2 regions of the Fusibacter sp. genome follow, and region 1 is predicted to be linked to the other one. Evidence: a T-box and tRNA genes for the amino acid it is inferred to sense, from the RefSeq annotation. Region 1 holds a T-box; the other holds one or more tRNA genes.

Region 1 (4,207 bases):
CCACGTTTAGGGGTTCTCTAATATCGCCCACTTCAACAACTTCCTGCTTAGGCGAAATGACATTGCTCTCTCTTCTTTGAATCGTTTCACCTTCATAATAAACGGATTCACCCTTTAAATAGCCTTTTGTATGCAGAGATTCAAAGGCAAGCTTTGCCCTTACAGTGGAACACCCCATATAATTGCCAAGTACTTCCGACGTTAAATTGGCATCATCCTCCATATTGAGCAGGATCAACAAGCACATTTTTTCATAAATGTCCAAATCATCTTCTTTGAGTACAGTATTCAATATATCCTTAAATTTGATCGTCACGGTTTTACGCCTCCCGTTTCAAATAGAGTTTCTAAAAGGTTAACTTAAAAGCCTTTATACCATTATATCGGGACTTCTAGATATTATCTAGGGAATTATGGCCTTTTATAAAATCATTTAAGACATACTACAATATTTTTATCAACTAAAGAAGCCTCCAAGCAACTTTTTCTGATGCTCTCTGAGGCCTAAAATTCCTCATCACAACTTATTTTATAATATACAAAAAAACTCAGCAATCTACTTGGAATAAGAAGGTTGCTGAGTTTCTATATCTCGACTCTATGATTCAATAATGACTTTATGGAAGACTTTTTTGCCTTTTCGGATCATGATCGCATTGTCTTCGAACATTTCCAAGGTGATGTTCATCGCGAAATCCGCCACGACTTCATCCTTTACGGTAATCCCTTTTTGCGCAACAAGTCTCTTGCCTTCACCTTTTGAAGCAATTAGACCAAGTGTCACAAGTAAATCCAATAGTGGCATACCATTTTCAAACGCACTTGCTTGTAAAGTCGTTGATGGAATATTGGCACTGTCGCCACCGCCTGCAAACAATGCTTTAGCTGCATCAAGTGCTTTTTGTGCTTCTTCTTCACCATGGACGATTTTAGTAAACTCAAATGCCAAGATTTCTTTTGCCTTGTTAATTTCTGCACCTTCAAGTGCGCCTAAACGTCTTACTTCATCCATTGGCAGGAAGGTTAAGAGTCTTAAACAGTTTTCGACATCAGCATCTTCAACATTTCTAAGGTATTGGAACAACTCATATGGCGATGTCTTATCTGGGTCAATCCAAATAGCGCCATTTTCTGTTTTTCCCATTTTCTTGCCTTCACTTGTGAGTAAGAGCTTAAAAGTCAGCCCGTAAACCTGTTCTTGCTCCATACGTCTAACAAGGTCAACCCCTGCGATGATGTTGGACCATTGATCGTTACCGCCAAGTTGCATCTTACATTTATATCTTCTGTTGAGCTCTAAGAAATCGTAAGCCTGCATGATCATGTAGTTGAACTCTAAGAAGCTGAGCCCTTTTTCAAGTCTTTGCTTGAAGCACTCTGCCGTGAGCATTCTGTTTACAGAAAACTTACTCCCGATTTCTCTAATAAATGGAATATAGCTGAGCTCATCAAGCCAATCCGCATTATTCGCCATATAGCCATTGACGTCATCGAGTTTTAGGTACTTTTCCATTTGCGTTCTGAGCTTGTTGCCATTTTCAACAATTGCTTCAGGTGTGAGCATCTTTCTCATATCTGTTTTGCCAGATGGATCACCGATTTTCGCAGTACCACCACCCACTAGGGCAATCGGTTTATGACCCGCTCTTTGCATATGCATCATAACCATAATTTGAATGAAGTGGCCTAAATGCAAGCTGTCAGCAGTTGGGTCAAAGCCAATATAGAAGGTTACACTTTCCTTTGCCAGCAGTTCCTTAACTTCTTCTTCGTGTGTTACCTGTTCAATGTAACCACGCTCAAGTAAAATATCATATACGTTTTTCATCCTATCACCTCTTAATTTATCTTGATAATTTGTTTTGGTAATTTGTTTTGATTAAACAAGCTTAGCTGCGTTTTAAAGGAGGCTAAAACAACATTTGAGCCACCTTCGATGTCTCAAACCAATTTTCGCTAACGCTGTTTGAGATTAAACATTTCTCATCACAGCTTTCTGCTCAAATTTTGTTGTATATAATAAAAAAACACGGGAATTATCATCCTAAAGGACGAGATTACCCGTGTTACCACCTTAATTCATGCTGTTTATTGCCATCATCTAACAAACAACACCTCAAACTGTTAACGCCCAGTACGCGTAGCAATTTCTCACTATGGCTCATGATCCGTAATTCAAGCTTAAATCTCTATGATGCTCACACCAACCGCACCACTCTCTGAAACAAAAATTCAAGTCTACTCTAATCAATCAATGCCTTCTATTAAATTTAAAGTCGATTAAGACTAATATAAACGATAATTTTTAAGTTGTCAACTCATGTCCATTTGAGTCTATGATTCCAGAAACGCCACGTTCAAAGTTCTATCTTTGATTAAGTTGACAAATTCATTGCCTACGCGTACAAGGGGTCTTGTAGGATAGTTGGCATCTATGAAGACGATGACACCTTCCTGTCCATTTGTAAGTCTAACCTTCTTGCCCAAGTAGTATTCTGAGAGCTTTTTGATAAAGACGTAGCAGACCTTGGAATCAAAGAGTTTGCCACTTGACCACGACAGATAGTCCGCCGCTAGAATTGGCGAGATGCCCTTCTTGTAAGGTCTATCTGTAATTAAAGCGTCAAACACATCACATACCATGATGATCTTAGCATAATCATGAATTTGATTTTCTCTTAATCTAAGAGGGTAGCCACTGCCGTCCATTCTCTCATGGTGGTGAAGGGCAGCATATTTAATATTGCTGGAAACGCCTTTTGTCTTTAATAAAATGCTATAGCCAAACTGAGCATGTTTTTTAATGAGTTCATACTCTTCCAAATTAACCTGTGTAGGCTTTTTAATGATGAATTCTGGCACATTGAGTTTACCAATATCAAAGAGCAAACCGGCCTCACCAATCTCAAGCAATTCCTCTTGAGAATAACCCAGCCATTTGCCGATCATCGTCGCAAGAATCGACACTCTTATAGAATGCTCAAAGGTATAATCATCCGAGTTCTTAAGCTGACTCAAACGCTTGAGTACGTCATTGTTCCGTACCATATCCGGCAAGGTTTCTTCAACATTTCGTCTTATTCTTTCGAGGTCTAAAACGCCGTCTTCCCTAATTTGGGTGAAGACCATCTTTGTATCCTCTATGGCCTTTTCATGTCTCACATCAATTGGGAGATCATACTCCCCAGTGATGATATTAACTTCCATATTATTATTAACAATACTTCTCGGTGCAGGTTCATAAACGTGTTGATCAATTTCGTCTAGGTCCTTGATGAGTTTTTCAAGGTCAAATGCCCTACCGTCGGCTTCAGCTTTTTTAGCGATATCTTCAACATCCACAACAATTTCTTCTGCTTCTTCCTCTTCGTGGTCCAAGACGTAAACATCCATTGGACCCATTTGGGTAATCAAAGCAATATGTCTTTTGGTAAGGGTTGTTCCACGGCTTAAAAGTTCTACTACGCCTTCGGCATCTACTATGGGAGCACCTAAAATCATACCTATTTCAAGTTGATTCACATCTAATTTTCTCACTGTACACCACCCTTTGATTATTTCTTTCATTATAGCTAATATAGACCCTATTTTTCAATATAAAATGTTTCAAGCTCTAAAAGCAAATGGTCTGGAACTTCTTCTAGAAGAATTGTGATTTCGTACAATCGGCTTTCAACGACCTTAAAGCTCTTGATTTTACCGATTAAGGAGTATTTAATCTTACTGATGGTCAAATCCAAATTCACAAATTTATTCACAGGGTAAATGCTACGAGTGGTCACTATAATCCTACCACTCAAAAGCTTAGTCACATCTACAATCAATGGCATTTCAAGCTCTACGACTTCTGATTCCTCTAAATAGAAAACCTTGCTAATTTCTTCTATCGACTCTTTGCCCTGTTCAATTATTGAAAGCTTTAGATCTTGTAGCATGACATCACCTACTTCCTATGATTTTTTTGAAGTTTTCTGAATATTCCAACATCATCTATTCCCTTTTATTATACCCTTATTGATTTTAATAAAGCAAGAAAAATAGCCGTAAAAAAGCGCCATTAAAGTGTTTCACTGATTCGTAACACTTTAATGGCACCATATTATACATCTTCTTCATTGAGGATTACCATGTGATAGTGGTCTTCCCAAATCCCATTAATCTTCAGATATTGCTTGGCTAAGCCCTCATTGATAAAACCGCACTTCTC
Region 2 (4,207 bases), on a different contig from region 1:
GGAAAATGGTTACGTCTACCACACAACACATGGAAATGGAAAGTTGCATATATTATTTGTCGTATCCTAAATCTTTTTCAAGATCGTCATTGTGACATTTCAATTGAAGAAGATGAAGGTGATCGAGATTTATTAAAATAAACGACGAGTCAATGGTTGTGCTAGAGGATCAATTCTAGTGCAACCATCTCGCAAATAAGATCCTAATACCATACTCTCTTATTCACCGTACCCACTGTATCGCTCGTCTAGGTATTCAAAGTTTCCACTTTAACTTGTGTAAACGTTTTAATTCTTTAGTTGGCTCATTTAAGTGGCTAAAAGCATATTTTGAATTTTGGATAACATATTCTTTTAGACCATTAATTTCTTGAAATTTATTCCACAACTTAGTATAAATTTCTTTAACTGTTTGACATTGATCCACATTTAATTTACCAATTGTAAAATCCAAATAAGTGTCAGGATCTTTATTTGTGTAAATAAAACAGTAACGCAAAATATGTTTTAATTCATGGGTTGTTTGAAACAACCACTCATTTGCCATACCCATAATTTCTATCTCAAAAATTGGTCTCCGTACAAGGATTCTAACCTTGGACCTCTCGCTCCCAAAGCGAGCGCTCTGAACAAGCTGAGCTACACGGAGATAGAATTAACAACTCGCACATAAAGTTGTTTCAATATATCATCATCTCGTAAAGCGAAATAAATTATTGGTTCATGATTGGAATCATTAACATCCCAACATTCAATTTGTCCAATAACAGTTTGAGTATTTTCATTGATTATAAATTGTGCAGATGTTTGTTTAATATTCGTTTGAATTAAAATTTCACCAGCAGCTGTTCGTTCACAAAAATACAAATCAAGATTAGCAATTCCTTTTTTAAGGTCAGCTGGAGTTAGTTGTCTAGCATATATTGGGCCTAAAATATAGGAAGCCAATCTTTTAATTTTAGGCCGTCAAATTCATAAATCATTCTTTTTCCTTAAAGTTCGAGCTGTATTTGCTCGATGTTCTTTTGTAGGCACTCGGCCCGTATTATTAAATGTTGCTGCACAAGATTTGCTGCAGAATTTATTACGGTGTTTTTCGTATAGTAAAGGTTGTTTACAATGAGTACATAATACTGGATTTTGATTATATTTGTCAACTCGTTGTTGTTTTAATAAAATATGTTTTTCTTTAGCTTTTTTCTGTGCTAATTTTACATTGTGGGAGTGTGCACCAGAACGATAATAATCGGTTTTTCGAGGTTCTTTTGGTCCACCTTGACCACCTAATCGAGTATTGTATGTTTGTTTACTGTTTACAAAATCTTGGGTAACTAATTGAGATTCCATTACAAATAATTCATCACGAGAATTACATTCATATAAAATCTCTTTAGAGAAATTTTCGAGTCCATACTTTTTCTGAGCCTTTTTTAGAAGGAGGCCAGATCCCATATAACCATCATTTAGATTTTCTGTCTGATGAACGCCAATATAAATCATACCATTTATATTATTGGTTATTTTATAAACATAAAAATACATGAAAGTGTCTCCCAACAGTTATTCTTTCAGTTATTTATGAAGTTCAAAACGATACGATCTGAACTTCAGCATTCAGAGTGGTGAGATTCGAACTCACGACCTCTCCCTTCCTAGGGGAGCCATCTACCAGACTGATATTACACTCTGTCAAAGTCAGTGCGGAGGGACTCGAACCCTCATTCCTTCGTTCCAAACAAAGAGTAATACCTTTATACCACGCACAGATTGTTTTGGTGAGCCCAGAAGTTCGTACCTTCATCTCCCCCAATAGACTAGGGGGTGCCCTTCACTTAGACCATAAGCTCATTGTTGGTAGTAAGGCGAGGGTATCACATCCCTTTCATGTGACTGTGGCTCATGAAACCAGTAGTCAGCCTTACTGCATTGTACTTCGCGATTAGTACAATGATGTGTTTGGTGGAGGAAGGATGGAATCGAACCTCTTGCCCAAAGGGACCTGATTTACAGTCAGGCGGCCACACCAGTTAGCCCTTATTGCATCCTCCATAGATTATTTTGTTTCATCAAGAAACATTAATGTTGTGAACATACCAAGAATCATTAAACAAAGAGTTAATCCAGCAATAACGTTTGCTCCAATTAACAAGAATGGTGAACTATATAACCACACGTTTGTAGCCATACGTTTCTTAGTTTTGTATCGTTTAGTTTCTCTATGATCCTTATAGTACTTGAATTTCGGTTTGAAAAACATAATCATCTCCTATTTCATATACTATTTAGTGGGGTGGGCAGGGTTCGAACCTGCATTCCACGACACAAATGCTGATCAACACAAAAGTATCGGCTAATCCTATGTACACTTAAATTAACGCTAGGACTCTCGGCTTAGCAGGCCAAGGACGTCTGCCAATTTCGTCACCACCCCATAATCCTCATTTTTTCTTATTTCATGTGCTGGAAACAAGGGTCGCCGCAGCTAAAACCAGCCCATTCTTTATGCAGCCAATGTATGACCTTTCAATTCAAGAACTTTCTTGATTTTTGGAATGTCTCTTGGACGAGTAGATCCAGAAGTTAAAGCTTCCAAAAGTTGTTGTACAGACATTACCATTGCAGATTGACCACCTTTACGTGTACCAATACGAAATCGCATGTTCTTGTTTCGTGCAATAGATGCACCCTTTGCTCTCACCCGTTGTTTAGGCATTTCATTTTCCTCTTATTCAAAACGATCATCAGGTTTACGACCTTGAGCTTCTTCATAACGACAAATATCTCCAGGTCTTGGAATTAAGAAATGTACTTGTCTTTGCTCACCAAGACGTCTTGGTGACTTTTCCCACCAACACATATTTGTGTGGCAATCCATCTTAATATCTTCGGCTGGAACCCAAGGACTACGGATTGTAGTACCCATTCCAACTTGTGAATCACAAACCCATCTTGCATAAATTGGTCCTGGATCACTTTCCACTTGAGCAGAACAACTTAATAATAGTAGGAAACTTCCAAATACGATTTTTTTCATTTTTCACTCCAAAGAATTAACTTTAACATAAAAATTCTTTGTGATCAAGGGTTAGTAGCGATGGAGGGGTTCGAACCCTCAATCCCGAAGGCACTAGGGTTTAAGCCTAGCGTGTATACCTGTTTTCCACCACATCGCCATAGTTTATACATCAAAATGAACTTCAACAATTCTAAACGGTACTTCAGCAACTTTGGTTGCATGTTCGAACGCATCTTCATGTGTTAAGTCAAAACGTAGACCACCATACCCAAAACTATCAATCCAATAAGGTACATACCGTATATTACCTTTTGCAACTTGAAGTACTAGAACATGGTAACCAGACATGACACTCAACTTACCTTGTTTTTCAATAATAAATTTTTCACATTCTTCTTGTGTGCTATACCCAACTGTATCAGCACCTTCCTCTCTGATGCCTGTATAACGTAACATCATCACTCACCTCACTTCTACCATATATACGGTTATGGAAATTATCTTTCAAAATCAAACAGCTGCTGCAAAGATTGCAAGACAACTAGTAATGGCTTCTCAAATTAAAGTCTATCAAGATGGAAAAAAGCCTACTCTTGCTAGAATTGAACAGACTGCAAATGATGCAGCCAATCTCTTTTTGTCTGAAATTCATCAAGCCATTGAAGATGAAATTAGAACTTTAAAACAAATTGTTATTGAATAATTGGTACACCTGACGGGAGTCGAACCCGCATTTCTCTGATTGAAAGTCAAATCGCCTAGGCCAGTTAGCAGACAGGTGTATACGTAAGGGACTATTGTTTATATCCGGCCCTTCTCGGATAAAGTCTTTTGTAGTTAGGGCGCTTACTCATTTTATACCAAACAAAATGATCCCTTTATTCTTTCACGGGTGACCGGTTTTACGGTTCTAATCCCATACCTGGACTTCATGTAAGTACCACCTTACTGAAGGGTTGCTTAATATAGGGAGGGGGAATTTCAACCACTTGCTCTTACTATATTAACCGTTAAACAATAAAAAAGGCTCAGTTCTTTCGAAGTGAGCCTTTTGATTCGTTTCTTAACTTAGAAAATCTTAACTTATAAAATTCTCCACAAAAGGCTCGTTTCTCTGTTCTGGGCGATAACCTCGTAACAATGAGGACGCACAAAACCCCACCGACCACTCGGGTTGATTAAAGAGTATAT

Evidence for each region. A T-box is a leader RNA that pairs with one kind of tRNA and senses whether it is charged. The one in region 1 lies ahead of tyrS (tyrosine--tRNA ligase), so its partner is inferred to be a tRNA-Tyr.
Region 2: it encodes a tRNA-Tyr, which carries the amino acid that the T-box ahead of tyrS (tyrosine--tRNA ligase) is inferred to sense. The anticodon was not compared.

Annotation. Positions count from the first base shown of each region.
Region 1 covers NZ_JBVBZF010000101.1:4,749-8,955, reverse strand. The annotation lists gene AC220I_RS12230 (hypothetical protein) at 1-316, opposite strand, end outside; gene tyrS (tyrosine--tRNA ligase) at 599-1,828, opposite strand; T-box leader at 2,045-2,264, opposite strand; gene AC220I_RS12220 (HD-GYP domain-containing protein) at 2,335-3,537, opposite strand; gene AC220I_RS12215 (hypothetical protein) at 3,585-3,935, opposite strand; gene AC220I_RS12210 (GNAT family N-acetyltransferase) at 4,100-4,207, opposite strand, start outside.
Region 2 covers NZ_JBVBZF010000001.1:257,796-262,002, reverse strand. The annotation lists gene AC220I_RS02060 (hypothetical protein) at 1-141, shown strand, start outside; gene AC220I_RS02055 (hypothetical protein) at 257-553, opposite strand; tRNA gene AC220I_RS02050 (tRNA-Pro) at 572-649, opposite strand; gene AC220I_RS02045 (hypothetical protein) at 640-948, opposite strand; gene AC220I_RS02040 (GIY-YIG nuclease family protein) at 973-1,542, opposite strand; tRNA gene AC220I_RS02035 (tRNA-Pro) at 1,615-1,689, opposite strand; tRNA gene AC220I_RS02030 (tRNA-Pro) at 1,696-1,766, opposite strand; tRNA gene AC220I_RS02025 (tRNA-Tyr) at 1,958-2,048, opposite strand; tRNA gene AC220I_RS02020 (tRNA-Ser) at 2,287-2,431, opposite strand; gene AC220I_RS02015 (hypothetical protein) at 2,501-2,713, opposite strand; gene AC220I_RS02010 (hypothetical protein) at 2,726-3,034, opposite strand; tRNA gene AC220I_RS02005 (tRNA-Leu) at 3,090-3,173, opposite strand; gene AC220I_RS02000 (hypothetical protein) at 3,179-3,475, opposite strand; gene AC220I_RS01995 (hypothetical protein) at 3,507-3,719, shown strand; tRNA gene AC220I_RS01990 (tRNA-Glu) at 3,721-3,798, opposite strand.